Rhodobium gokarnense: one gene and its partner. The protein of the gene in region 1 interacts with the protein of each later gene in a pairwise test. Links are inferred from orthologs where the notes say so. Each region holds a gene or a part of one and is shown in the gene's direction. Other genes may lie near its edges. The genes, in order: secG and secA.

What was found.
Region 2: the proteins of secG (region 1) and secA interact in binary tests that used the Escherichia coli proteins (3 or more experiments, as listed by UniProt). The link is inferred for Rhodobium gokarnense from one-to-one orthologs.

What each region holds. Positions count from the first base shown.
Region 1 is NZ_JAOQNS010000014.1:66,137-80,516, forward strand. What follows is about bases 10,155-13,094. They hold secG (preprotein translocase subunit SecG), read left to right. Parts: upstream 10,155-11,357; coding sequence 11,358-11,831; downstream 11,832-13,094. Other genes in these bases: M2319_RS20585 (SurA N-terminal domain-containing protein), read right to left, coding at 10,155-10,192; tpiA (triose-phosphate isomerase), read left to right, coding at 10,397-11,158; M2319_RS20600 (CTP synthase), read left to right, coding at 11,945-13,094. Outside these bases: M2319_RS20540 (zinc transporter ZntB), read right to left, coding at 1-735; M2319_RS20545 (acyl-CoA dehydrogenase family protein), read left to right, coding at 886-2,043; M2319_RS20550 (GntR family transcriptional regulator), read left to right, coding at 2,381-3,142; M2319_RS20555 (Lrp/AsnC family transcriptional regulator), read right to left, coding at 3,158-3,643; M2319_RS20560 (fumarylacetoacetate hydrolase family protein), read left to right, coding at 3,811-4,677; M2319_RS20565 (molybdopterin molybdotransferase MoeA), read right to left, coding at 4,672-5,883; cyclic pyranopterin monophosphate synthase MoaC, read right to left, coding at 5,880-6,392; indole-3-glycerol phosphate synthase TrpC, read right to left, coding at 6,397-7,218; trpD (anthranilate phosphoribosyltransferase), read right to left, coding at 7,225-8,238; more of M2319_RS20585, read right to left, coding at 8,306-10,154; more of M2319_RS20600, read left to right, coding at 13,095-13,573; M2319_RS20605 (VOC family protein), read left to right, coding at 13,648-14,380. UniProt on the Escherichia coli protein: Subunit of the protein translocation channel SecYEG. Overexpression of some hybrid proteins has been thought to jam the protein secretion apparatus resulting in cell death; while this may be true it also results in FtsH-mediated degradation of SecY.
Region 2 is NZ_JAOQNS010000003.1:87,273-102,028, forward strand. The notes cover bases 6,762-10,077. They hold secA (preprotein translocase subunit SecA), read left to right. Parts: upstream 6,762-7,069; coding sequence 7,070-9,877; downstream 9,878-10,077. Other genes in these bases: M2319_RS05630 (peptidylprolyl isomerase), read right to left, coding at 6,762-6,772. Also shown: M2319_RS05585 (carbon-nitrogen hydrolase family protein), read right to left, coding at 1-586; grxC (glutaredoxin 3), read right to left, coding at 629-886; M2319_RS05595 (ComF family protein), read right to left, coding at 947-1,756; M2319_RS05600 (class I SAM-dependent methyltransferase), read left to right, coding at 1,891-2,784; M2319_RS05605 (Flp family type IVb pilin), read right to left, coding at 2,768-3,136; M2319_RS05610 (Flp family type IVb pilin), read right to left, coding at 3,217-3,432; M2319_RS05615 ((deoxy)nucleoside triphosphate pyrophosphohydrolase), read right to left, coding at 3,476-3,874; M2319_RS05620 (GNAT family N-acetyltransferase), read right to left, coding at 3,871-4,659; bifunctional glutamate N-acetyltransferase/amino-acid acetyltransferase ArgJ, read right to left, coding at 4,666-5,907; more of M2319_RS05630, read right to left, coding at 5,915-6,761; M2319_RS05640 (CerR family C-terminal domain-containing protein), read left to right, coding at 10,750-11,427; M2319_RS05645 (HlyD family secretion protein), read left to right, coding at 11,427-12,398; M2319_RS05650 (ABC transporter ATP-binding protein), read left to right, coding at 12,395-13,342; M2319_RS05655 (ABC transporter permease), read left to right, coding at 13,339-14,475; bifunctional proline dehydrogenase/L-glutamate gamma-semialdehyde dehydrogenase PutA, read right to left, coding at 14,726-14,756. UniProt on the Escherichia coli protein: Required for protein export, interacts with the SecYEG preprotein conducting channel.

The sequences.
Region 1 (14,380 bases):
GAGCCTTAGGACCCGGTCGGCGGCCTCGCGCAAATGTGCCCGGTCCCGCTCGCCGAGCCACGGAAGGTCTTCGATCTCAAGGGTCGACAGCGCGTCGCGCTGGGGCACCAGATAGCGCCTGAGGAGGATCGCGGCGCGCCGGATCGCGGAAAGGTCCTGGCGCGACACGAACGCTTCCGGATCGAGCGACAGGTCCTCAAGGTCGTCGATAGCGTCGGTCAGGTCGGCAACGGCCGGCTCGGCCCGGTCGGCGAGCCGGAGCGCCAGCTTGGCGACGAAATCGCCGGCCGAGACCGGCGCCTGGCCGCGCGAGATGGCGGCAAGGAGGTCGCCGATGGCGAACAGGGGGCGGACCGAGACGCCGATCACCTGCCGCTCCGTCGCCCAGAGCCGGACCGAGATCATGTCCTCCGGGTCGGCAGACGGGTGCAGGTTGACGCCGCGCAGGTTGATGAGGACGCCGTCGCCATGGACGGTGCAGCGCGGCCGGGTTTCCTCCGCCGTAAGCGCGTCGGTGACGTAGCCGTCAAGGTCGAGGGCGGCAAGGAGCGCGGGCGTGGCGCTCGCCTCCCGCTTCAGGTGCAGCCAGGCAAAGCCGCTTTCCCCCTCGGCGAAGGCGTGTTCCGGGAAATCGTCGGCCGCGATTTCGCGCGCGCCGCCCTTGCCGTCGAAGACGAAGGAAACGACGTCGAGGAAGCGGGGAGGGGCCTCGGGGCTGTCGTCGACCAGGGTCATTGTCTCTATCCGCGTTCTTGTCGGACGTAATGCCCGGCCTGATGTCCATCGCTACCATCATAGCGCCGTTGCGCCGCACCGCCTTGCCAATTGCCGTCGATCGCCCGATGGTGCGACCGAAAAAAGAGCAAAGAGCCTGGAGGAACACCCATGGTTTTCGATGATCCCTATGCGGATATCCGCGACGCGGTGCGCCAGCTCTGCGCCGGCTTTCCGGGCGACTACTGGCGCCGGCTCGACGTTGAGAACGCCTATCCGGAGGAATTTGTTCACGCATTGTCGGAGGCCGGCTATCTCGCCGCTCTGATCCCGGAAGAATACGGCGGCTCCGGGCTGCCGCTGTCGGCGGCGGCGGCGATCCTTCAGGAAATCCACCACGCCGGCTGCAACGGCGCTGCCTGCCATGCCCAGATGTATGTGATGGGAACCGTGCTGCGCCACGGGAATGACGCCCAGAAAGAAAAATACCTGCCGAAGGTTGCCGACGGATCCTTGCGCCTCCAGGCCTTCGGCGTGACGGAGCCGACGAGCGGCACCGACACCACCTCGATTAAGACGACCGCGCGGCGCGACGGCGATGCCTATGTCATCAACGGACAGAAGATCTGGACCAGCCGGGCCGAGCACTCCGACCTGATGGTGCTGCTTGCCCGCACCGCGCCGAAGGACGCGAGTACCCGCCGCACCGACGGCATGTCGGTGTTCCTTCTCGACATGCGCGAGGCGCTCGAAAACGGCCTGACGATCCGCCCGATCCGCACCATGATGAACCACGCCACCACCGAGGTGTTCTTCGACGATGTGCGCGTTCCGGCCGAAAACCTCATCGGCACGGAAGGCGAGGGGTTCCGCTACATCCTGTCCGGCATGAATGCGGAGCGGATCCTGATCGCCCACGAGTGCATCGGCGATGCAAGGTGGTTCCTCGACAGGGCGGCGGCCTATGCCGGGGAGCGCAGCGTTTTCGACCGGCCGATCGGCCAGAACCAGGGGGTGCAGTTCCCGATCGCCCGGGCCTACGCCAACATGCGCGCCGCGGAGCTGATGTGCCGCGAGGCCGTGAGCCTTTACGATGCCGAGCGGTCCTGCGGCGCGGAGGCCAATATGGCCAAGATGCTGGCGGCCGATGCGTCCTGGGAGGCGGCCAATGTCTGCCTGCAGACCCATGGCGGCTTCGGCTTTGCCGAGGAATTCGACATCGAGAGGAAGTTCCGCGAGACCCGGCTCTACCAGGTAGCGCCGATCTCCACCAACCTGATCCTCTCCTTCCTCGCGACCCACGAACTCGGCCTGCCGCGCTCCTACTGAGCCGGCGCGATCCCCACATCCGCGCCGGCGCAAAACACACGCCAAAGGTGCAGAAGGGCTGGGCGCCGAACGCGGGGGCTGGCGCAAAAACGAATGTTTCCAAAAAAAGAATGCGTCATTTGGTCCAGATATCCGATTTATTGATGAATGGCTGATCCGAACGGCCGGCGCGGTCGTATCCTCGGTATTGTTGGGCGCGCTGCCAGCCGGGCGAAAGCCGGCGGCTGACGCGCAGGAAAGAGCGCACCGACAGGCCAGAGCGCAAGACGCGACGAGCCGTTTTCGGCCTTCCCTCCCGCACACGCCCTGGATGTCGAATTCGAAAGGATCACAAGCTGTGGTCGACCAGACGGCGTCATCGGACGCAAACGAAACGGCGAGTTCGCTGAAGCGAAGCCGTATTGCCATCTATCTTCAACTCGCCACCCTGTTCCGCAACCGCATCGCTTCCGGCCAGTGGCGGGTCGGTTGCCGGACCCCGAACATCGACGATCTGGCCGAGGAATTCGGCGTCGCCCGCGGGACGATCCGCCAGGCCTTCGACAAGCTCGAAGCAGAGGGGCTCGTCGAGCGCCACCGCGCCAAGGGCTCGTTCGTGCGCCGGGCGCCGGTGCGCTCGCGGGTGCATCGGCTGGAAATGGATTGGGCGAGCTGTTGCACCGCGCATGACGACGCCACGATCCGGACCCTGTCGTCGGAAATCGTCACGCGGCTGCCCGATTCCCTCAGTTGCGACGCCCCGCACCTGCCGCGCTATCACGCCCTGCGCCGGCTGCATATCCGCGACGGCGAGCCCTACATGGTCGGCACCGGCTTCATCGGTGAGGAGATCTTCGGCCGCCTTCCGCCCGACCGGCTCGACGACAAGGCGCTGTCGAGCCTCGTCCAGGACTTCGCCGGCAACGACATCGGCGCGGCCCACCAGACGCTGACCGTCGGCACCGCCGACGTGGAGACCGCGGCGCTATTGAAGGTCGAGGTCAATTCGCCGGTCGCCCTGATGCACCGCTGCGTGCTGTCCCGCCAGAAGCGCGTGATGTTTGCCAGCGACGGCATCTATCGCGGCGACGCCGTACGCCTGGAAATCTCCCTTCGTTGATGGGGCGAGGCGCTTTTACGCCTCCGTTCCGCCGTTGAGCACGTCGAGCGGCACGCCGCTCGCCTGCTTGACCGGCTTGGTGACGACATAGCTGAAATAGCGCTCGATCCCGAGATCCTCGGCCAGCATGCGGTCGATGAGCCGCTGGTAGGCGTCGACGTTGGCGCAAACCACCTTCATGACGTAGTCGACGCCGCCGCCGGTGGCGAGGCACTCCACGATCTCCGGAATGGCGCCAACGGCGGCCTCGAAGCGCTCGAAATCCGCGGCCTGGTGCTGCGCCAGGGTGACCTCGACGACGACCGTCGTTGCCGGGGCCAGCTTCTTGGCGTCGATGTCGGCGTGGTAGCCGGTGATGATGCCGGCCTCTTCCAGCCGCTTCAGCCGCTCCCATGTCGGACTGGTCGACAGCCCGACCGCCTCCGCCAGCCGGACCTTGGAAATCCGGCCCTGGCTCTGGAGGATCTGGAGAATCTTCAGGTCGTATCGGTCGAGCTTGATCATGGGACCGCGAGAATAGCCGAACCGGCGAGGGCGGCAAGCAGAGAGCGCCCCCCGTATTCCCACCGCCCGTCATCGTGCTAGAAGCGAAGGAACCGGGACGATCGGCAATTGCACGCCGGCCGGTCCCGAGGCATGAGGCGGCAAGCGGCGGAAAGGCGACGACGATGAAACTGGCGGTTTTCGATTGGCAGGGCGGGTGCCATGTCGGGCGGGTCAAGGAGGCCGAGGGCGTCGTGGAACGCTTAGACGTTGCGGCCGAAACGGTCGAGGCGACCGGCATTGGCTGCGTCTTTTCCGGGGCAAAGCTGCCGGTGACCGACACTGTGCCGCTGTCGCTGGTGACACTCCGCGCGCCGATCCCGCGCCCCGCCCGCAACGTCTTCTGCATCGGCAAGAACTACCGTGAGCACGTCGCGGAAATGGCCAATCAGGGCTTTCGGAGCGCCCCCGTCGGCGCCGACGGCCCGAAGGCGCCGATCGTCTTTTCCAAGGTACCGGAGACGGTCATCGCGCCAGGCGCGGCGATCGAGATCGATGCCGCCGTCTCCACCGCCATCGACTACGAGGCCGAACTGGCCGTCATCATCGGCAAGGAAGGGCGCTGCATTGCGCCCGAGAATGCCATGGACCACGTCTGGGGCTTCACGATTATCAACGACGTCTCGGCCCGCGACCTGCAACTCCAGCACACCCAGTGGCTGATCGGCAAATCCCAGGACACCTTCTGCCCGATGGGGCCGTGGGCGGTCACCGCCGACGAGGTCGACCTTGCCGACACCAGCGTCAAATGCTGGGTCAATGACGAGCTGCGCCAGGATTCCAACACGGCCCTGATGATCTTCGACGTGCCGACGCTGATTGCCGTGCTCTCCAATGGCATCACCCTGAAGCCTGGCGACGTCATCGCGACCGGCACGCCCGCCGGCGTCGGCATGGGCTTCGATCCGCCGAAATACCTGAAGGACGGCGACCGCGTGAAAATCGAGATCGCCGGCATCGGGACGCTGGAAAACCCGGTGAAGGCCCTATAGCCGGATGATCCGGCACGGGCTGCCGACCTCGGCCGCCGGCGCATGGGGCGGCCGGATGACGAGGGCGTCGGCGCCGGAGAGCGTCGCCAGCAGCGAGGAATCCTGCAGCGAGACGGGCGTTGCCACCACATGGCCGGAGCGGCTGAAGCTGAGCCGCGCCCGCATATAGGCCTGACGCTCGCCGTTCTCTGCGACCGGATCGCCGAGGACCGCCGTCTCTTCCCGGCTGTGCACCTCGCTTGCGCCCTGCAGCGCCCGCACCAGCGGATGCAGGAACAATAGCGCGCAGACGATGCTGGAGACCGGATTGCCCGGCAGGCCGAGCACGCGCATCGGCCCGATATGGCCGGAGATCAGCGGCTTTCCGGGCACCATGGCGATGCGCCAGAAGCCAAGCTCGAAGCCGATATCGCCGAGCGCCGTCTGCACCATGTCGTGGTCGCCGACCGAGGCGCCGCCGAGGGTGACGAGGACATGGGCGCCGCCGTCGATGGCGGAACGCGCCTTGTCCGCGATGACGTCGGCCGCGTCCGGCGCAATCCCGAGATCGATGGGCTCGGCGCCGAGATCGGCGAGCATCGCGCCGAGGGCAAAGCCGTTGGAGGCGACGATCTGGAACGGGCCCGGCTCGTCGCCCGGCGGCACCAGCTCGTCGCCGGTGGCAAGGAATGCCACCTTCGGGCGTTTTGCGACCCTGAGCGTGTCGTGGTTCATGGCCGCGGCGAGCGCCAGCTCCCGATAGCCGAGGCGGCGACCCCTGGTCAGCAGCTTCTGGCCGAGGGCGAAGTCGAGACCGGCCGGGCGGATATATTCATCGACCGGGACGGAGGAGAGGGCGGTGACGGTGTCCAGGGTCTCGCCGGGCCGCGTCTTTTCCTGGATCAGGATCGCATCGGCGCCGTCCGGCAGCGGCGCGCCGGTGAAGATGCGCACCGCCTCACCCGGATTGACCGTGCCGTCGAACCCGTGGCCGGCCGCCGCCTCGCCGATCACCTGCAGCGTCGTCGGCACCTTGGAAAGGTCGTGCGCGCGCACCGCATAGCCGTCCATGGCCGAGGCATCGAAGGGCGGCTGGGTGCGCAGGGAATAGACGTCCTCGGCAAGGAACCGGCCATTGGCCTCGGCAAGCGGCACGACCTCGGTGCCGACCGGCCCGATGCCGTCGAGCAATCGCTTATGGGCCTCTTCGACGGAAAGGAGGCTCATGCCCCATCCTTCCCAGAGCCCTTTTCGGGCGCGCGCCAGTGGCCGGAGCGGCCGCCGGATTTCTCCAAAAGCCGGATGCCGCCGATCTCCATGAACCGGTCGACGGCCTTGGCCATGTCGTAGACCGTGAGGCAGGCAACGCTCGCCGCCGTCAGCGCTTCCATCTCGACGCCGGTCTGGCCGCCGACCTTGGCGGTCGCGGTGACGACGAGGCCGGGCAGGCTCTCGTCCGGCTCGATGTCGACGGAAACCTTGGTCAGCAGCAGCGGATGGCAGAGCGGGATCAGCTCGTGGGTGCGCTTGGCCGCCATGATGCCGGCGATGCGTGCGGTGCCGATGACGTCGCCCTTCTTGGCGTCGCCCGCAAGGATCATCTTCAGCGTCTCCGGCAGCATGGTCACGGAGCCGGTCGCAACGGCGACGCGCTCGGTCACCGCCTTGTCGGAGACGTCGACCATGTCGGCCTTGCCGGAAGCATCGATATGGGTGAGGTGGTCGCTGTCGGCCATGGCGTCACTCCGCCGCGCGGCTGGCGTCGGATACCGGCGCAAGCAGCGCGCGGGTCGCGGCGGCAACGTCCTCCTGGCGCATCAGGCTCTCGCCGACGAGGAAGCTCCGGATGCCCACAGTGCCGAGCCGGGCGATGTCGGCCGGCGTGAAGATGCCGCTCTCGCCGACCAGCAGTCGGTCGTCCGGCACTTGGGCGGCGAGTCGTTCGCTGGTCTCAAGGGTGGTCTCGAAGGTCTTGAGGTTGCGGTTGTTGATGCCGAGGAGTTTTGACGAGAGCTTCAGCGCCCGCTCAAGCTCGGCGTCGTCATGGACCTCCACGAGGACGTCCATGCCGCGGGAAAAGGCGGCCTCTTCCAGCGCCTTTGCAGTGGCGTCGTCGACGGCGGCCATGATGATGAGGATGCAGTCGGCACCCCACAGCCGCGCCTCGTCGACCTGGTAGGTGTCGTAGAGGAAATCCTTGCGCAGCACCGGCAGTTCGACGGCGTTCCGCGCCGCGCCCAGAAAGTCTGGATGGCCCTGGAAAGAGGGCGTATCGGTCAGCACCGAGAGGCAGGCCGCGCCGCCCTCGTCATAGGCCCGGGCAAGGGAAGGGGGGTCGAAATCCGCCCGGATCAGGCCCTTCGACGGGCTCGCCTTCTTGATCTCGGCAATCAGCCCGGTCTCACCGGCCTCGACCTTTTCCTTCAGTGCGGACAGGAAGCCGCGCGGGCGGTCTTCGGTCTCGGAAAGCCGTGCGGCAAGGTCCGCCGGCGGCAGCTTGGCCTTGGCGACGGCGATTTCCTCGCGCTTGTAGGCTTCGATCTTGGTCAGGATATCGGTCATCAGGTCCTATTGATTGGAGACGGCGACCAGCCGGTCAAGGGTGGCCTTGGCCGATCCGCCGTCTATGGCGGCGGCCGCTTTCTCGATGCCGGTGACGAGGTCGTCGGCAGCGCCGGCAACGACCAGCGAGGCGCCGGCATTCATCAGCACGATGTCGCGATAGGCGCCGGACGCACCGGAAAGGACGGCAGTGAGCGCCTCGGCATTGGTCGCGGCATCGCCGCCCTTCAGCTCTTCCGGCCTTGCGGTCGACAGGCCGACATCGCCCGGCGTGATGGTGAAGGTCGTCACCTTGCCGTCCTTCAGTTCGGCAACGCTCGTCGGGCCGGTGGTGGTGATCTCGTCGAGGCCGTCGGAGCCGTGGACGATCCAGGCCCGCTCGCTGCCGAGATTGGCGAGCACATGGGCGAGCGGCTCGACCCAGGCTTCAGAGAAAACGCCGGTCATCTGCCGCTTGACCCCGGCCGGGTTGGAGAGCGGACCGAGCAGGTTGAAGATCGTGCGCGTGCCAAGCTCGACGCGGGTCGGGCCGACATGGCGCATCGCCTGGTGGTGCGAGGGGGCGAACATGAAGCCGAGCCCGGCCTCGGCGATGCAGCGCGAGATCGCCTCGGGCTGCAGCTCGATATTGACGCCGAGGGCCATCAGCACGTCGGCGGCGCCCGATTTCGACGACAGCGCCCGGTTGCCGTGCTTGGCGACGGGAACGCCAGCGGCGGCAACGACGAAGGCCGCGCAGGTCGACACGTTATAGGAGCCGGAGGCATCACCCCCGGTGCCGACGATGTCGATGGCGTTCTCCGGCGCGGTCACCGGCACCATCTTCGCCCGCATCGTCGAGGCCGCGCCGGTGATCTCGTCGACCGTCTCGCCGCGCACGCGCAGCGCCATCAGGAAGCCGCCGATCTGAGAGGGCGTCGCGTCGCCCGACATGATCACCTCGAAGGCGTCCGTTGCCTCGGCCGCGTCGAGCGCCTTGCCGTCGGCGACCTTGGCGATCAGCGATTTGAAATCGGCCATCGGCGATAGATCCCTTAGCTGCATTCGGGCGCAAGCACGGGGCCGCGCCCGAAAAATCCGGTTGGCTCTATTGCAGGTCGTTGAGGCCCAGCGTCGAGGCCACCGCCTGCTGGTTGATGGTAACGCCCAGCCGCTCCTGAATCTGGGTGACATATTGCGCCAGAACGGAGCCGAAGATCTGGGCGTTGAGCTGCTCGCGGATCTGCTGCATGTCGGCGGCCTCGGCAAAGAACACCGGCGGCGCGACCGCGGTGACCTTGAGGAGGACGCGGCTGCCATCGCTAAGCTTGACGCTTTCGATGTCACCCTCAGGGCCGCGGAAGGCGGCGGCGACGACGGCACCGTCGACGCCGTCCTTGGGCGCATTGCGCTTCAGGCCCTCGGCGGTCCGAACCTCGGTGCCGAGTTCTCCGGCGATGGCGGAAAGCTCCGTGCCGCTCTTCAGCCGCTCGGTGAGTTCGGTGACCTTGGCGCTGAGCCGCTGGTCGAGTTCCTTGGCACGCCAGGCCGCGACCACCTTGTCGCGGGCCTCCTCAAGGGTGCGATCGCGCGCCGGGGTCACGTCCTGGATGTCGTACCAGACGAAGCCCTTGGTCTGCTGCAGCGGGTCGTTCTCCACGCCGACGTCGCTGTCGAAAGCGGCCTGCAGAAGCTCCTGGGCGATCGGCAACTGGACGTCGTTGCCCTCCGGATCCTTGCCGGTGGCATCGACCGCCTCGATGGTCCGGGCAGTCAGCCCGAAGCGCTGCGCGATTTCGGCAAGCGTGGCGCCGCCGGCGCGCGCGTCCTCGATCTCGTCGTGCATCTGCAGCACCTCGCCCTCGGCGAGCTTGACGGCGATGTCGAGGGCGATCTGGTCGCGCACCTCGGCGAGCGGCTTGCGCTGTTCCGGCTGGATTTCCTTGACGTTGACGATGACGGTGCCGAACCGGCCGTCGATGACGCCGCTGGTACCGGGCTCCGTCATGGAAAAGGCCGCCTCGGCGATCGCCGGGTCGAGCACTTCGGACTTGCCGAGAAGGCCGAGATCCGTGTCGGTGGCGGTCAGGTTCCGCTCCGCCGCGATGTCCTCGAAGCTGGCGCCGGACTGCAGCCTGTCGGCCGCTGCCTGGGCGGCCGCCTTGTCCTGGAACACGATCTGCCGGATGAAACGCTTTTCGGGCGTGAAATAGGCTTCCGACGTCTCGTAGGTCTGCTGGATGTCCGCCTCCTCGACGCTCTTGGGGTCGGCGACGGTCTCCGGATTGACGGAGATGATGGTCAGCTTGCGGTATTCCGGTGCGCGGAAATCGGCCTTGTTGGCCTCGTAATAGGCCTTCAGGTCGTCTTCGGACGGATCGGCGATCTCGCCCGCGGCCGAGGTCGGCAGGGTGAGGTAGGAGATCGTCCGCTCCTCGTTGACGTACTGGTTGATCGCTTCCAGATAGGCGTCCGGTGCCCTAAAGCCGCCGCCGATGGCGCCGGCAAGCTGCTGGCGCGTGGAGAGCCGGCGCTGTTCGGCGAGGTAGTACGCCTCGTTCATGCCGAGCGAGAACAGAAGGTCCTGCAGCCGGTTGCGGTCGAACTTGCCGTTGAGGCCCTGGAGATTCGGGTCGGAGCGAATGGTCTCGGCCAGCTTTTCGTCCGACAGGCCGAGCTTCATCCGGCGCGCTTCCTCATTGAGGGTCGCTTCGTTGACGAGCCGGCTCAGCACCTGCTGCGGCAGGCCGACGGCTGCGGCCTCCTGGGCCGTGACCGGGCGGCGCAGGCGCTGGCCGAGCTGGCGCAGTTCACGGTTATAGGTGGTCCGGAAGATCTCGACCGGCACCTCGGTCTCGCCGATCGTCGCCACCGTCGTCGTTCCGTAACCGCGGAAGATGTCGGCGATGCCCCAGACCGCAAAGCTGATGACCAGGAGGCCTATGAAAATCTTCGCGACCCAACCCGTCGCGCTTTTCCGCAAGGTTTCGAGCATTCTGTCTTTCCGTTGTGCGTTGTCTGCGCCGGCCTTGCCCGATCGGGTCGTGGCCCGAGGCCTTTTATCCACTGGCACCGAAGCGCGCGGATCATAGAGACCGTGTCGGCGCGCCGCAAGGCATCGGCCTTTGTGCTTCGGGCCCTTTCTGATAGATGACGGGGCGGACCGGGTGACTCACCATGAAATGGGGATCCAAGCGCTATGACGACTACCGGAATCAAGCCGCTCGTCGCGGGTAACTGGAAAATGAACGGCCTCAAGGCCTCGGCCGGCGAACTCGCCGCCCTGATCGACGGCTTCGATGCGGGGCTCGCCGCAAAGGCCGATGCCATGGTCTGCCCGCCGGCATTGCTGGTGGCCGCCTTTGCCGAAAAGGCATCCGCCTCGCCGGTCACCGTCGGCGGCCAGGACTGCCATGCGGCGGAAAAGGGCGCCCACACCGGCGACCTCGCCGCGGAAATGTTCGCCGACGCCGGTGCTGCCGCCGTCATCGTCGGCCATTCGGAGCGCCGCACCGACCACGGCGAGAGCGATGCCGTCGTCAAGGACAAGGCGCTTGCCGTCCACCGCGCCGGGCTCGTCGCCATCGTCTGCGTCGGCGAGACCAAGGACGAGCGCGAGGCCGGAAAGACCCTCGACGTGGTCGGCACCCAGGTCGCCGGCTCGCTGCCGGAAGGCGCCACCGCCGCCAACCTGATCGTTGCCTATGAGCCCGTCTGGGCGATCGGCACGGGCCTCACCCCGACGGCCGACGACGTCGCCGAGGTGCATGCCTTCATCCGCGAAAAGCTCGTTGCCATGTATGGCGACGTAGGCGGCAAGGTGCGCATCCTCTATGGCGGCTCGGTGAAGCCGTCGAACGCGTCTGAGCTGATGGCTGTCGCCAATGTGGACGGCGCGCTGGTCGGCGGCGCCAGCCTCAAGGCGGCCGACTTCCTCGGCATTCTGGCCGCCTACAAATAGGCGGTCGCCGGCCCCGCGGGGTCGACGGCAGGGGCACTGACCGTCCCGGCGGCACGCGTCGCCGGGGCCTTGCCGTGTTGCGAATGCCGCACGGACACTATATGAGGGGCACGCGTTGAGGCGATCGCCGGGGTGACATGCACCGCGGCTATGGTGTAAGACGCGCTCAACTTTCCGCACATTTTCGAGCCGGACACGTATGCAAACCGTCATCATCGTCATCCATCTGATGGTCGTGATCGCCCTCGTTGCCGTCATCCTGCTGCAGCGCTCCGAAGGGGGCGCGCTGGGGATCGGCGGCGGCGGCGGTGGCGGCGGCCTGTTTTCCAGCCGCGGCACGGCCAATCTCCTGACCCGCACGACGGCGATCCTGGCCGCCACCTTCTTCGCCACGTCGATCATCCTGACGGTGATCGCCCGCATGGGCGAGGCGCCGACGTCGATCTTCGACCTCATCCCGGCGGTCGGCACCCAGACGACCGAAGAGCCGGCGACCGACACCCAGCCGACGACGCCGCCGGCAACGCCGGACGCTCCGGCCGGCGAAGGCACCGCGCCTGCGGCCCCGCCCGCCGCGCCGTCTGCCCCGTCCGGCGACAGCGGCCCGAGCCTCCTCGACCGGCTGCAGACACCCGAGCAGCCGAGCGGACCGCAGGTTCCGAACTCGCAGTAGCCGGGCTTTTCCCATCATCCCGCCGCGCCCTTCAACGGGGCGCGGTGGAAACCTCTGGATCGCGCGATTCGACGCTGTTCGAATCGGCAAGCTGAACGGTATAACGGTCGCCCATGGCGCGGTATGTTTTCATCACCGGCGGCGTGGTGTCGTCACTCGGCAAGGGGCTTGCGTCGGCGGCCCTCGGTGCCCTCCTTCAGGCGCGTGGCTACAAGGTCCGGCTGCGCAAGCTCGACCCCTATCTCAACGTCGATCCGGGAACGATGTCGCCGTACCAGCACGGCGAGGTCTACGTCACCGACGACGGCGCCGAGACCGACCTCGACCTCGGCCACTACGAGCGCTTTACCGGCCGGCCCGCCAACCGGATGGACAACATCACCACCGGCCGCATCTACCAGGACATCATCGCCAAGGAGCGCCGCGGCGACTATCTCGGCGGCACCGTCCAGGTCATTCCCCACGTCACCGACGCCATCAAGGAATTCGTGCTCGACGGCAACGAGGAGTACGACTTCGTCCTGTGCGAGATCGGCGGCACCGTCGGCGATATCGAGGGCCTGCCGTTCTTCGAGGCGATCCGCCAGCTCGGCAACGACCTGCCGCGCGGCGCGGCGGTCTACATCCACCTCACCTTGATGCCGTTCATCCCGAGTGCCGGCGAGTTGAAGACCAAGCCGACCCAGCACTCGGTCAAGGAACTGCGCTCCATCGGCATCCAGCCGGACATCCTCTTGGTTCGCTGCGACCGGGAAATCCCGATGGCCGAGCGCCGCAAGCTGGCGCTGTTCTGCAACGTGCGGGAATCGGCGGTGATCCCGGCGCTCGACGCGGACTCGATCTACGACGTGCCGATCGCCTACCACGCACAGGGGCTCGACGACGAGGTGCTGAACGCCTTCGGCTACACGGGTGCGCCGGCCCCGGACCTCACCCGCTGGCAAACCATTTCCCACCGCATCACCCATCCGGAAGGCGAGGTGACGATCGCCGTCGTCGGCAAGTACACGGGCCTCAAGGACGCCTACAAGTCGCTGTTCGAGGCGCTGATCCATGGCGGCATCGCCAACAACATCCACGTCAACATCGAATGGATCGAGTCCGCCACCTTCGACGTGGAGGACCCGACGCCACGCCTGGAGCATGTCAACGGCATCCTGGTGCCGGGCGGCTTCGGCGAGCGCGGCGCGGAGGGAAAGATCAAGGCGGCCGGCTTCGCGCGCCGCCGCAAGGTGCCCTATTTCGGCATCTGCTTCGGCATGCAGATGGCGGTGATCGAGGCCGCCCGCTCGCTCGCCGGCATCGGCGGGGCAAGCTCCACCGAGTTCGGCCCGACCGAGGACCCCGTGGTCGGCCTGATGACGGAGTGGTTGAAGGGCAACGAGCTGGAAAAGCGCGGCACCGACGCCGATCTCGGCGGCACCATGCGCCTCGGCGCCTATCCGGCCAGGCTCGCCGCCGACAGCCGCATCGCCGCGATCTACGGCGACACCGATATTTCCGAACGCCACCGCCATCGCTACGAGGTCAACTGCGCCTATCGCGACCGGCTGGAGGAGCGCGGCATGCGCTTTGCCGGCATGTCGCCGGACGGCGTGCTGCCGGAAACGGTCGAATTCATCGACCATCCCTGGTTCATCGGCGTCCAGTTCCACCCCGAACTGAAGTCGCGCCCCTTCGCGCCGCACCCGCTCTTTGCCTCCTTCATCGCCGCGGCGCTGGCCCAAAGCCGTCTGGTCTGATCCCTTTTTGCCCGGACAGTCGCGAGGGTGCCATATTCGCGCGCAATGGAACGTCGCCTGAAGGGCGGTAAGCTATGGTTCACGGCATCGATCATCTGGTTCTTCCGGTCCGCGATCTCGCCATCGCGCGGGCGCGGCTGGGCGCCCTCGGCTTCACCGTCGCGCCCGATGCGCTGCATCCCTTCGGCACCAAGAACGCCTGCGTCTTCTTCCAGAACCGCACTTATCTGGAGCCGCTTGCCGTCGCCAACCGCATCGAGATGGAAGAACATGCCCGCAAGGGCTACGTGTTCCTGCGCCGCTTCGACGCCTATCGCTTCCGCTGCGGTCCGGAGGGCTTTTCCAAGCTGGCGCTGACGACGGAAGACGCCGATGCCGATCGGGCCAGGCTCGACGAGGCCGGCTATGGCGGCGGGCCGGTGTTTCCCTTTGAGCGCAAGGCCGTCGCGGCCGACGGTTCCGAGACCACCATCGGCGTCCGCCTTGCCTATGCGCTTGACGAGCGCTCGCCCGACATGACGCTGTTCTGCTGCCAGCACATCGGCACCGAGGGCTTCTGGGCGCCCGGCAACACCACCCACGAGAACGGCGCGCTCGGCATTGCCGAGGTGTTCGCCGCGGAAGAGAACCCCAGCGACTTCCAGTACGACCTTGAGGTCGTCACCGGCGAGCGCGGCATCCACGCCTCCTCGCTGGGCATCCATGCCGAGCTGCCGAAGGGCGCCTTTTCCATCGTCACGCCAGCCGCGTTCCGTATGATCTTCGGGCGCGATGCAAAACTTTCCGGCCGCGGCCCGCGGCTTTCCG
Region 2 (14,756 bases), on another replicon or contig:
GCAGGAGCACGTGCCAGTGGGCTGCGCCCGTCTGCTTGGTGAAGGCGGCCGGCGCGGTCAAAAGCCCGGCCCCGGCCCGTGCCAGCGCCCGGTAGAGATAAGCAAAACGCAAATCGTAGCAGATCGAAAAGCCGAGGCGGATCCAGGGAAGGTCGGCGACGGCCACGGCCGAGCCCGGCTGATAGGTCGCCGATTCCCGATAGGATTCGCCGCCGTCGAGATCGACGTCGAACATGTGGATCTTGTCGTAGCGGGCCGCGATCCCGCCGGTCGGCGAGATCAGATAGCCGCGGTTGGCGGCCTTGTCGGGCCCGACGCGCACGGCCAGCGATCCGATATGGAGCCAGATATTGAGGTCGTCGGCGAGACGCCTCAGCCGTGCCAGGCTCCGATCGCAGGCTTCCGGCGTGATGTTCTCGAACAACATCTTGCGGTCGAGCTCCATCAGCGCCGTCTGCTCGGGCGTCTGCACGAACCGGGCACCGCCGAGCGCTGCCTGACGGATCAGCGAAACCGCCTCGTCGATATTGTTGGAAACGCTTCGTCCGGCCCGAAGCTGGACACAGGCGGCTTGAAAAGCGCCCATTCGGTCACCTTGATCAATGGAACAAAAGAACGCCCGTGAGGATCATGCAGCGAGCAACGGATCGAGCTTGCCCTGGCGCTCAAGCGCATAGAGTTCGTCGCACCCCCCGACATGGACGTCGCCGATAAATATCTGCGGAAACGTGCTGCCGCCATTCGCCCTTTTGATCATTTCCTGCCGTTTCGACGGGTCGAAGGTAGCATCGATCTCGGTGAACTCGGCGCCCTTTTCGGCAAGGAGGCGTTTTGCCGAAGAGCAATAACCGCAGAATTTGCGGGTGTAGATGACGATTTCGGGCATCAACGTCTCCGTCAGGCCGGTCTGCCGGGAAAGGCAACCGGGATCAATATCTTCTCTTTCTTATATTATGCCCGTTTCCTTCCCGACAACCCTTGCGAAAACAAGTACATCAACCGATTGTGCGCCGCCGCGAAGAAGCGCCCTGGTCGAAGCCTTGACCGTGGCACCGGAGGTCAGCACGTCGTCGATGAGAAGAACCCGCTTGCCCGCGACGGCCGGGCGCCGCTCCGCGGGCACCCGGAATGCCCCGCGCACATTGCGGTCCCGCTCGCTGCCGGTCAGCCCGACCTGGTGCTGGGTGGCGCGAATGCGGTGGAGGATGAGCGGGTCGAAGGCTACGCCGGCGAGCCGGGAAATTTCCGCCCCGAGCAGCGCCGCCTGGTTGAAGCGCCGCCGCCACAGCCGCCAGCGATGCAGCGGCACCGGCACGATGACGTCCGCCTCCATGAGGAGTTCCCTCCCGGCCCGCGCCATCAGCCGCGCCATCAGGCGCACATGCTCGGTGTGGTCGCGATATTTGAAGCCATGGACGATGTCGCGGGCGACGTCGTCGAAGACGGCGGCGGCCCGCGCCCGCTCGAACGGCGGCGGATCGGCGATCGCCTCGGCGCTGAGCGCGCCCTCGCCGAGATCGTAGGAGAACGGAATGCCGAGCCGGGCGCAATAGGGCTTGTCGATCAGGGTCAGCCGCGACCAGCAGTCCGCGCACAGCGCATCGGCCACCGCCACCGGCTGCCGGCAGGCCATGCAAACGGGCGGCAGAACCAGATCGAACAGCGCGCGCCCGGCGGAACCGATCGCGGAGCCGGCACGCCGAAGCCGTCCCGGTTCGGGCGCGATAGCAGTATCGGCAAAGGCGGGATCCGGCATCATGCTACAACGATAGCGCGAAGAACGGTCTCCGTCATCCGCGCCGGCAGCATCGATCGACATATCGGCTTTGACCATCGCGCTCCCCGGACCCATAACCACCACAACGGAACGGCAAGCCGAAAGGAGAAGGTGTGGCCGACGACAGCCGGGTCTTTGATCGCGAACTCCTGAAGACGCGCCGCCGCCGGGCCCTTGCCCGCAGCGGCGAGCCGGCCGATTTCCTCGCCCGCATCGTTGCCGAAGACCTCGCCGAAAGGCTGAAGGCCGTCACCCGCGACTTCGACATCGCCGTCGACCTCGGCGGCATCGCGGGCGCGGCCACGGGCGCCATCCTGGAAACCGGCAAGGTCGACATGCTCATCCGCGCCGACGACCTCGCCGGAGGCGGTCCGGCGCCGGGCATCCCCATCACCATCGATGCCGAGATCCTGCCCTTTGCCGAATCGTCCCTCGACCTCGTCGTCTCCTCGCTCTCCCTGCAATTCGTCAACGACCTGCCGGGAACCCTCGTCCAGATCCGCAAGGCGCTGCGGCCGGACGGCCTGTTCCTCGGCACCGTCATCGGCGGCGATACACTGAGCGAACTGAGGATCGCGCTCACCGAGGCCGAAATCGAGGTCACCGGCGGCATCAGCCCGCGCGTTGCCCCGGCGCTGGACGTGCGCGATGCCGGCGCTCTATTGCAGCGGGCGGGCTTCGCCCTTCCGGTCGTCGACCGCGACGCCCTCACCGTGCGCTACGACACGCTGTTCGACCTCGCCCGCGACTTGCGGGCGATGGCCGCCGCCAACTGCCTTGCCGAGCGCCGGCGGGCGCCGACGCCGAAGGCCCTGTTCCTGAGGGCGGCGGAAATCTATGCGGAGAAATTCAGCGATCCGGACGGGCGCATCCGCGCCACCTTCGAGGTGATCTCGCTGTCCGGCTGGGCACCCGACGAGAGCCAGCAAAAGCCGCTGAAGCCCGGCTCGGCGAGGGCAAGTCTCGCCGATGCCCTCAATACGGAAAAACCTAGCGACGCAGGATGACCGGCGGCAGTTGCGGGCAGGTGACCGCGCTCGGCGCCGTCGCCGCGTCCTTGCGGGCAGCGGTGATTGAGCCGGTGATCAGCATGTCGACGCCGTCCGGCGCCTCCGCATATTGGCGTTCCTTAGCCGGCTGAATACCAAGGCCGAGCGCCAGCAACCCCACCGACAGGGCCATCGCGAGCGAGGCCGAGATCAACGCGAAATCAAGGGCGCCCATCCCGCGCTCATCGCGCCAGAAACGGCGGGCGCCCGAAAGAAACCGACCCATGAGCGAACACTCCATCGACACGAAAACCAGCCGGCCAAGCACGCAAGGCGCCGGCCGAACGCCGATGACGATACGGGATCGCACTTAATACTTCGGTAACGACGAGGACGGAATTGGCGCGATGGCCGCGGTGTGCCGGAAATCTTGCAGGGCAGCCGCTTCGTTCAGGAGGACCCCGGATACATCTCCAGGATTCGCCCGAAGTAGTTTTCCGATAACTCCGTGCCCAACTGGCTGATAGCGGTGATCGCCATGACGCCCGTGATTATCGCAACGAGCGCGTATTCGATCGCGGTCGTGCCGCGTTCGTCGGCAGCAAAACACCGTAGCAGATCGGAAAATTGTCGTTTTGAAACCGTAAGGTAGGTCTTTTCCGCCATTCCTGCCTCGCAGCGCATGGGCCGCGACACCGCAGGTGATTGCCTAGAGCAGGTCAATCAGGTGCGGGATCAGCGGCTCGTCCGCCGGCGGCATCGGATAATCCCTGAGCCGCGCCGGGCGCACCCATTTCAGGTCCTGCCCCTCGCGCGCCTCGACCGTTCCCGACCATCTCCGGCAGACGTAAAGTGGCATCAAAAGGTGAAAATCCTCATAAGCGTAGCTGGCGAAGGTAAGCGGCGCGAGGCAGGCCGGATTGATGTCGATGCCGAGCTCTTCGTTGAGTTCGCGGATCAGGGAATCTTCCGGCCGCTCGCCGGGCTCCAACTTGCCGCCGGGAAATTCCCACAGGCCTGCGAGCGCCTTGCCCTCGGGACGCCGGGCGATCAGCACCCGCCCGTCCACATCGATGAGCGCACAGGCAACGACGAGAAGGAGATTCATCCGGTCCCTTCCTCCGCAGGCCGGGGGGCCCGCCGGTAGTGATAGCGATAGGCCTCGGCGAACCCGCAGCCTTCGTAAAGGGCGCGCGCCGGGGCATTGTCGACTTCGACGCCGATCCAGAACAGCGTGGCGCCGGCGCCTGCCGCCCACGCGAACGCCGCCCCAAGGCAGGCCCGCGCATGGCCGCGGCGCCGGGCGGCGGGGTCGGTGGCGACCGCAAAGACCGTCGCAATATCCCGGTGCAGCGCCGCGATCAGGCAGCTTGCGGGCATCCCCTCCCGGTCGCGGGCGAGCACGAAGACGGTCTCGTCGGCCATCGCGGACAGGATCGCCCAGAAGCCGGCCCGCTCCCGGTCCGACTGGTTGGAGAACCGGGCGACAGCGCCGAGGAACTCGTCCGTCGCCGTCTCCAGGACCTCGACAGCCTGGGCCGGCGTCGCGGCCTCCGTGACCGGCACCGCAGGGGCGTCGCGGACCAGCATCAGCGTCTCGCCGAAGCGCGCAAACCCGAGCGCATCCGTCCGGGCAAGGACGGGCGCGGGCGTCAGCGGCGTTACCCTGACCACCGGATCGAGGCCGGCGCGACGATAGAGGCGAAAGACCCAGTCGAGCCGCTCGTCCGTCCCGTCCCCGTCATGGGGATCGAGAATGTTGAGGGAGTTGGCGCGGTTGGTGTGGCCGCCGGAAATCCGGACGATCCAGCTCCCGTCGATCGCCGTGCGGACGCCCGGCCAGACCGAGAGCTGGGCGTCCTCGATGCGGCGGACGAGGGCGGGATCGGCCACGTGCCGTCAGCTCCGGTAGTCGCCGTTGATGGCGATGTAGCCCTTTGTGAGGTCGCAGGTCCACACCGTGTCGCGTCCCTTGCCGAGGCCGAGGTCGACGCGGATGGCGATCTCCGGCTCTTTCATCACCGCCGAGGCGGCCGCCTCCGAATAGTCCGGGTCGCGCTCGCCCTCGACGGCGACGCGCACGTCGCCGAACCAGATCGCCAGCCGGTCCCGGTCGGCCGGCTCGCCGGCCTTGCCGACGGCCATGACGACGCGGCCCCAATTGGCGTCCTCGCCGGCGATCGCGGTCTTGACCAGCGGCGAATTGGCGATCGCCATGCCGATCTTTCGGGCCGACGCCTTGGAGGTCGCGCCCTCAACGGTGATGGAAACGAACTTGCGCGCCCCCTCGCCGTCCTTGACCACCTGGTGGGCGAGGTCGAGGAGGAGACCGTCAAACGCCTTGCGGAAGGCGAAAAGCCGGCGGTCGCCGGGCTCGGCAATCTCTGGCGCGCCGCGCGTCGCGGCAGCACCCGTGGCGAACGCCAGCACCGTGTCGCTGGTCGAGGTATCGCCGTCGACGGTGATGGCGTTGAACGAGTCCTTCACGCCGCGCGAAAGGAGCTTCTGCAGTACGGCCGCCTTGATCGGCGCATCGGTGAAGACGAAGGACAGCATGGTCGCCATGTCCGGCGCGATCATGCCGGAGCCCTTGGCAATGCCGACGAGCGTCGTCTCGACGCCGCCGATCTTTGCCGTCGCCGTCGCCACCTTCGCGAAAGTGTCGGTGGTCATGATCGCCTTGGCCGCGTCCAGGAACCGGCCGGACACCGCATCGCGCACCAGCCCGTCGACGACGGCCCCGAACTTCGTCGCATCGAGCGGCTCGCCGATGACGCCTGTGGAGGCGAGATAGACCTCCTCAGGCGTGCAGCCCGCCGCCGCCGCCATCTGGTCGGCGGAAAGCTTCACGGCCTCGGCACCGCGTTTTCCCGTAAAGGCATTGGCGTTGCCGGAATTGACGAGAAGCGCCCCGGCCCGGCCGTGGCCGAGGTTCTGCTTGCACCAGTCGACCGGCGCGGAGGCGCATTTCGACTTCGTGAAGACGCCGGCAACCTCGGCCCCGCCGTCGAAGACGACGGCGAGCACGTCGGTGCGGCCCTTGTACTTGATGCCGGCCGCGACTGTTGCCAGCCGCACGCCGGCGACCTCCGGCGGCTCGGGATAGGAGGCCGGCGCGAACGGCGAGGGCGTCAGCTCCATGGCGCGCCTATTCGCTCTTCTTGGCCGCTTCGTCGAGCCGTTCGATGGTCGCGTCTTCCTTCAGCTTGGCCACGGACTCGATGTACTTCTCGCGCATCAGGCTTTCGCGGATGCGGTCCTTGACCTGATCGAAGGCCGGCGGCTCCTGCTTGCGGCGCTCCTCGACCTTGATGACGTGCCAGCCGAACTGGGTCTGCACCGGCTCCTTGGTGTATTCGCCGGCGGCGAGCTGGAAGGCCGCGTCCTCGAATTCCTTGACCATCCGGCCCTTGGTGAAGAAGCCGAGATCGCCGCCGTTCGGGCCGGACGGGCCGGTCGACTTCTCCTTCGCCAGCGCCGCGAAATCGGCGCCGTCGTCGAGCTGCTTGATGATGTCCTTGGCCTCGTCCTCGGTCTTGACGAGGATGTGCCGCGCCTTCAGCTCTTCGGACGCTTCGAAGTCGGCGGTGTCCTTGTCGTAGCGCGCCTTGATCGCGGCCTCGTCGATCGCGCCGGCGATGTTTTCCTGCACATAGGCGTCGCGCAGCGCCCGCATCTTCAGGAAGTTCATCCGCGTCTTGAACGCCTCGCTCTCGGCAAGGCCCTGTTTTTCGGCGGCCTGGGACATCAACAGCATGTCGATCAGGGCCGAGACCAGGATCGGCCGGCGCTGGTCTTCAGGCACCCGGCGCAACTCGGCGAGGAAGTCCTCGGCCATAAAGGCGAGGTCGGACTCCCGGATGACGCCGTCACCGACCTTGGCAAGAACGTTGTTCTCCACGGCCGCATCCTCGGCAAGGGCGCTCGCGGGCACCATCACCGAAGGCGTGGCAAGGAGCAGGAAAGCGGCCGAAAGGGCGGCGCTGACGCGGGATCTGGATGGCATTGTCATTCCTTTCGCTCGGAAACGGGCCGCAATTCCGTTTCCACGGGGCTTGCGGCAGACAGATATGCCGAATTCGGTGGCGTTGACAACATACCGACCCCCTCTTATCTGTCGAACGGTTCCGCACGGCCCGTCCGGAGCCGCCTTTTCGTTGCGGTCGCGGCCGCCTCCACCGGCAGTCCGGCCGCCATGAAGTCGCGGAACCGACTTCATGGCACGTTCATGCACCGCTCTTAGATAGCGCTTGCCAGCGACCGCACCGGCTGTTTCCGGCCGCAGGCAAAGAAAGGATCACCAATGGTCGGGTTCGGTTCAATCGCCCGCAAGATTTTCGGTTCGGCGAACGACCGCAAGATCAAGGGATACCATTCCCGGGTCGCCGCCATTAACGCGCTGGAAGCCGAAGTCGAGCCGCTGAGCGACGACGACCTCAAGGCCCGCACCGACGCCTTCCGCAAGCAGATCGCCGACGGCGCCAAGCTCGACGACATCCTCGTCGAGGCCTTTGCGACCGTACGCGAAGCCGCCAAGCGCACCCTCCACCAGCGCCACTACGACGTCCAGCTCATCGGCGGCATGGTCCTGCACGAGGGCAAGATCGCCGAGATGAAGACCGGCGAAGGCAAGACCCTCGTCGCCACCCTCGCCGTCTACCTCAACGCCCTTGCCGGCCGCGGCGTCCACGTCGTCACCGTCAACGATTACCTGGCCAAGCGCGACTCCGACTGGATGGGGCAGATCTACCGGTTCCTCGGCCTCACCGTCGGCGTCATCGTCCACGGCCTCGACGACGACGAGCGCAAGGCCGCCTATGCCTGCGACGTCACCTACGGCACCAACAACGAGTTCGGCTTCGACTACCTTCGCGACAATATGAAGCACGAGCGCGCGTCAATGGTGCAGCGCGACCATGCCTTTGCCATCGTCGACGAGGTCGACTCCATCCTCATCGACGAAGCGCGCACGCCGCTGATCATTTCCGGCGCCATCGAGGACCGCTCCGACCTCTACAACACGGTCGACGCCTTCATTCCGAACCTGGTGCCCGACGACTACGAGCTCGACGAAAAGACCCGCGCCGTCACCTTTACCGAACAGGGCAACGAGAAGCTGGAGAAGCTTCTGTCGGAGGCCGGCCTCCTGAAGGGCGACTCCCTCTACGACCTGGAAAACGTCACCGTCGTCCACCACCTCAACAACGCGCTTCGCGCCCACCAGCTCTTCCAGCGCGACCGCGACTACATCGTCAAGGGCGGCGAGGTCATCATCATCGACGAGTTCACCGGCCGCATGATGCCGGGCCGGCGCTTCTCCGACGGCCTGCACCAGGCGCTGGAGGCCAAGGAACACGTCGACATCCAGCCGGAAAACCAGACGCTCGCCTCCATCACCTTCCAGAACTACTTCCGCATGTACGACAAGCTCGCCGGCATGACCGGCACGGCGCTGACCGAGGCGGACGAGTTCCTCGACATCTACGACCTGGAAGTGATGGAAATCCCGACCAACATGCCGATCGCCCGCGTCGACGACGACGACGAGGTCTATCGCACGGCGCACGAGAAGTTCGCCTCCATCATCGAGCTGATCAAGGACTGCAAGCAGCGCGGCCAGCCGATCCTCGTCGGCACGACCTCGATCGAGAAGTCGGAAATCCTCGCCGAGATGCTGAAGAAGGAAGGGTTCCGCCAGCGCGACTTTTCCGTCCTGTTCGACGGCGACCAGGGCACCAAGAAGGAAATGGTGTTCCAGGTCCTCAACGCCCGCTACCACGAGCAGGAAGCCCACATCATCGCCCAGGCCGGCGTCCCCGGCGCCGTCACCATCGCCACCAACATGGCCGGCCGCGGCACCGACATCCAGCTCGGCGGCAACCCCGACATGCGCATCGCCAGCGAACTGGCCGACATGCCGGAAGGCCCGGAGCGCGAGGCGAAAGAAAAGCAGATCCGCGACGACGTTGATCGCCTGAAGCACATCGCCATCGAGGCCGGCGGCCTCTTCATCGTCGGCACCGAGCGCCACGAAAGCCGGCGCATCGACAACCAGCTCCGCGGCCGCTCCGGCCGCCAGGGTGATCCGGGGCATTCCCGCTTCTTCCTGTCGCTGGAAGACGATCTGATGCGCATCTTCGGCTCCGACCGCATGGATTCCATGCTGCAGAAGCTGGGCCTCAAGGAAGGCGAGGCGATCGTCCATCCCTGGGTCAACAAGGCTTTGGAAAAGGCGCAGCAGAAGGTCGAGGCGCGCAACTTCGACGTCCGCAAGAACATCCTGAAGTTCGACGACGTCATGAACGACCAGCGCAAGGTCGTGTTCGAGCAGCGCATCGAGCTGATGTCGAACGACTCCGTCGCCGACACCATCGCCGACATGCGCCACGACGTCATCGCCGACCTGGTGCTCAAGCACATTCCGGAAAAGGCCTATCCGGAGCAGTGGGACGTCAAGGGCCTGCGCCAGGAACTGCAGGAGGTGCTCGACCTCGACCTGCCGGTCGACGAATGGGCCCACGAGGAAGGCATCGCCGAGGAAGAGGTGGAGCACCGCGTCGCCAAGGCAGCCGACGAAAAGGCAGCCGCCAAGGTCGCCCGCTACGGCGCGGAGAACATGCGCTACGTGGAAAAGGTGATCCTTCTCCAGACCCTCGATTTCCTGTGGCGCGAGCACATCGCCACCCTCGACCATCTGCGCTCGGTCATCGGGTTCCGCGGCTACGGCCAGCGCGATCCGCTGAACGAGTACAAGACCGAGTCCTTCGAGCTGTTCCAGGCGATGCTGGCCAATCTGCGCCAGGTCGTCACCGGCAATCTGATGCGCGTCGAGCTCGTCAAGGAAACGCCGGCAATGCCGAGCGACGAGGACCTGCCGGAGATGTACGCCTACCACGACGACCCGGCGATGATGGACGAGGACTACGGCTTCGTCGAAGGCCCGGAACCGGAGCAGATGGAGCCGGTCACCTACGGCGTCGCCGCAAGACACGTCGCGAAAGAGGACCGCAACCCGGGCGATCAGTCCACCTGGGGCAAGGTCGGCCGCAACGAGCCCTGCCCCTGCGGCTCCGGCAAGAAATACAAGCACTGCCACGGCAAGTTCGCGTAAGGGGCGGGCGAGCGGCCGGAACACTGCCTGTCCTGATCACCGAAGACAAAAAGGGCGCGCACCAAAAATGGCTGCGCGCCTTTTTGCTTTTCGGTCGGCGAAGGCCGGCCGTCGTTGATGCACCCTCCGCCCTGTTCGGTGCCGCATCGCCTGGCTCGCGAGCCTCGTCTGACGTCGTCACGCCATCGCTCTTATTCGCCATCACCTGCCGACGATCGCGATCGTCTGGCACCGTGGCGGGCTCATGCGTTGCGCAGCCCGACGCCCCGCCCCGCGTCAAGAACGGGCGCGCGCCACCACTGTCCGGCTCATGGCTTACGCACTCCCGGTCCCAATCACTCCACGTCATTGCCGTGCTTGACACGGCAATCCATGCGGCGCCAACCGATTGTTTCGACAGCCAGAATGGATCACCGGGTCAAGCCCGGTGATGATGCAGAGCGTGTGGGTCCCAGAGTGCATTGGCCTTTAACCGGACAGCAGTGGGTCAAGCCCGGCAATGACGCATGAGAGGGGGCAAACGAGGAGCAAAAAATGCATCCCCATGGTCCTGCCGGCGACTTCTGCCCGCCGCCTCACCGACCCGTTCCCCGAGAAGCTCCCTCACACCGTCGTTGCTCCGTCCGAACACCCCGGTCGATCCGTCACCCTCCACGCACCTCTTCTCCCCTTCCTACATCCCTTCCTACATCCCTCCCTACCTTCCTTCCTGCCCCCTTCCTCCCCGAACCCGCCCAGCTTTTCCACGATCTCAATCAAACGATTGATTGATTCTGAAAAATCGAATATCGTCATCTGAATGGGAAAGGCGTAGCGGCGCCGGGCGCCCACTTCCCCGGGCCGGAGAGATGAGCAGACGGACAAAAGACCCCATGGATGCTGAGACGAAGGCCACCCCCACGGCCAAGACCGCACCCGCCTCCCCCGGCCGCCAGAAACTCCTCGATGCCGCCATCGTCCTCTTCGGCCGCAAGGGGTTCGACGCCACGACGACGCGCGAGATCGCGGAGGCCGCCGGCGTCAACATCGCCAACATCGCCTACCATTTCGGCGGCAAGGAGGGGCTCTACCGGGCCTGCGCCGAGGAGCTTGGCCGCGCCATCAAGGCCCGGCTCACCGTCGTCCTCGACCGGGCGCCACCGCAAGGCCCCCTTGAGGCCCGCGACGCCATGACGGCGGTGCTGTCGCGGATGACCCGGCTGATCGCCGCCGATCCGGCCATGGCGGCCCCGGCCCGCTTCATCCTGAGGGAATATTTCGACCCGACGCCGGCGCTGAGGCTCCTCTACCGGGGCCTGATCGAGCCGATATCGGGCCGCCTCATCGCCCTGTGGGCGGCGGCCACCGGCGCCGATCCGGACAGCGAGGAGACGCGGCTCATCGTCCTCGGCCTCGTCGGCCAGATCCTTGTCTTCCGCGCCGCCCGCGACGCCGTCTGCCTGCGCATGGAGTGGGAGACCATCGGCCCGCGCGAGGCCGAAGCCATCGAAACCATGGTGATCGCGACGCTCGATGCGCGGATCGCCGCTGAAAAGGAGAAAAGGCCGTGATCGACCTGATCTGCAAGATCGCTGTCATCGCCCAGATCGCCGCCTTTTGCGGGCCCGACACAGGGCCGGTCTTTGCCGGCTATGTGGAGGGCGACTACACCCGCATCGCCCCGATCGAGGCAAGCCGCATCATCGACGTCCATGTCGGCCGCGGCGACCGGGTGACAAAGGACCAGTTGATCGCCGACATGGAAAAGGACGACGCAAAACTCGCCGTCGACAATGCGCGGGCGAGCGTCGCCGAGGCGGAGGCGCGCTACGCGGACCTCAAGCTCGGCAAACGGCCGGAGGAGATCGCCGCCATCGAGGCATCGCTGCGCTCCGCCGAGGCCCAGGCCAAGCAGGCGAGCGCCACCTTCGAGCGCCAGAAACAGCTCTTTGAGCGCGGCCATGCCTCCAAGGCACAACTCGACGAGGCCGAGGCCAACCACGACGTCGCCAAGGCCAAGGTCGGCGAGATCGAGGCCAATCTCGCCGTCGCCCGCCTGCCGGCCCGCAAGGAAGAGATCAAGGCGGCCGACGAGCGCCTGAGCCAGGCCCGCTCGAACCTGGAGACCGCCCTCTGGAAGCTGGAGCAGCGACGGCTTCTGGCGCCGGCGAACGGGCGCATCTTCGACGTCCTCAGGCGCTCCGGCGAGATCGCGGCGCCGGAAAGCGCCGTCGTCACCATGCTCGCCGACGGCGCCATCAAGCTGCGCTTCTACGTGCCAGAACAAAGCATCGCCGACATCAAGACGGGCACAAAACTCTCCGTCGGTTGCGACGGCTGCGCCGACGACCTCACTGCCACCGTCAGCTATGTCGCCGCCGAGCCGGAATTCACCCCGCCGGTGATCTACTCCATCGAGACCCGCCAGAAGCTCGTCTATCTGGTCGAGGCCCGCCCGCCCGAGGGCGACGACCGCCTGCGGCCCGGCCAGATCATCGACGTGCGCCTTGCCGAGCCGAAGACCGCGGAGGCGTCCCGATGACGGCAGACGCCCCCGGCGCGGACCAGCCCAACGCCATCGACGTCACCGGCATCACCAAGAGCTTTTCCGGCAAGACGGTGGTGGACGATGTGGACCTCACGGTCCGGCACGGCGAGATCGTCGGCTTTCTGGGCCCGAACGGCTCCGGCAAGACGACGACCATCCGCGTCATCTGCGGCCTCTTGCTGCCCGATGCCGGCGCCGGCACGGTCCTCGGCTACGACGTCATCCGCGAGGCGCGGCGCATCAAGCACCAGGTCGGCTATATGACGCAGCATTTCTCGTTCTATGGCGACCTGACCATTGCGGAAAACCTCGACTTCGTCGCCCGGCTCTACGGCCTGAAGCCGCGCAGGAAGCACGTCTTAGAGGCGCTGAAAGGCCTCGGCATGGCGAGCCGCGCCGACCAGCTCGCCGAGACGCTCTCCGGCGGCTGGAAGCAGCGCCTGGCGCTCGCCGCCTGCATCATGCACAAGCCGAAGCTGCTGCTCCTCGACGAGCCGACGGCGGGCGTCGACCCCAAGGCGCGGCGCGACTTCTGGGACGAGATCCACCAGCTCGCCGCCGACGGCCTCACGGTGCTGGTCTCCACCCACTACATGGACGAGGCCGAGCGCTGCCACCGCATCGCCTATATTTCTTACGGCAAGCTGATCGCTCAAGGCACCGTCGCGGACATCGTCGCCGGTTCCAACCTCATCACCTATGTCGTGGAAGGCCCCGACCTCGCCAGGGTCCAGCGCCGGCTGCAGGACACCGACGGTATCGAGCAGATCGCCCCCTTCGGCGCGACGCTCCATGTGGTCGGCTCCGATCCGGGCCGGCTGAAGGCCGCGCTCCGCCCGCTTGAGGAAGACGCCGCCTATTCCGTGCGCCCGGCCGACACGAGCCTGGAAGACGTCTTCATCAAGTTCATGGGCACGGCCACGGACAACATGCAATGAACCGCTTCTTCTCGCTCTCGCGGACCGGCGCCGTCCTCATCAAGGAGTTTATCCAGATGCGGCGCGACCGCATCACCTTCGCGATGATGCTCGGCGTGCCGCTGATGCAGCTCCTCCTCTTCGGTTATGCCATCAACATGGACCCCAAGGGCCTGCCCGCCGCCCTCGTCCCCCTCGACCAGGGCCGCTATGCGCGAGCCGTCGTCTCGGCCCTGGAAAACACCGACTACTACCGCTTCGATTACGTGGTCGGCAGCATTGCCGAGGCCGAAGAGCTCATCCTTGCCGGCGACGTCGCCTTCGTCGTCACCATCCCGAGCGACTTCACGCGCCGGGTGGAGCGGGGCGAGAGCCCGCAGATCCTGGTCGATGCCGATGCCTCCGATCCGACCGCGGCAACCAACGCCCTCGGCGCCCTGCCCCAACTCGCCCGCCGCGCGCTCAGCCGAGAGCTCGGACAGGAACTGCAGGCGGCGGAGGAAAGCACCCGGAACCTGGAGATCGTCGTCCACCGCCGCTACAACCCGGAAGGCATCTCGCAATACAACATCGTGCCGGCCCTTCTCGGCGTCATCCTGCAGATGACCATGGTGATGATGACGGCGATGGCGCTGACCCGAGAGGTCGAGCGCGGCACCATGGAAAACCTGCTCGCCATGCCGGCGAACCCGCTGGAGATCATGATCGGCAAGGTGACGCCCTATATCGGCGTCGGCGCGGTGCAGGTCGTTGTCGTGCTGACGACGGCAAAGCTGCTTTTTTCCATCCCCTTCGTCGGCTCGCTGGCGCTGCTCCTTGCCGCCATCCTCGTCTTCATCATCGCCCTGGTGCTCCTGGGCTACACCTTTTCCACCTTCGCCCGCACCCAGATGCAGGCGATGCAGCTCACCTTCTTCTTCTTCCTGCCCTCGATCATGCTGTCGGGCTTCATGTTCCCGTTCCGCGGCATGCCGGAATGGGCGCAGGTCTTCGGCGAGGTGCTGCCGCTCACCCATTTCCTTCGCGTTGTGCGCGGCATCATGCTGAAGGGCGCGGACTGGCGCGCGATCTCGTTCGAGGTCTGGGTGCTGGTCGCCTTCGTTCTCGCCTACGCCGTCATGGCGCTGTTGCGTTTCCGGCGGACGCTCGATTGAGGACGGGTCGCGAGGGCAATGGCCCGCCGCGCCGACAACGAGGTCGTGACGGCACCACAGCGCACCCCCACACCTCCGGCCACCCCTGCGCAGTCTGGCCGCAGGGCTATAACCGGCGATTGTATCCGTTTAATACGACGAACGTATAAATCGGATACATACACCTGACAGGCGCTCTGCAGACCGGATTGGGCGTTCGGCATTTTCAGGGGCGGCACGCCGGCGCCGCCCCTTGCCTGAAACGGGTCGCCTAACTGCCGCTTGCCGCCAGCAGCGAGGCG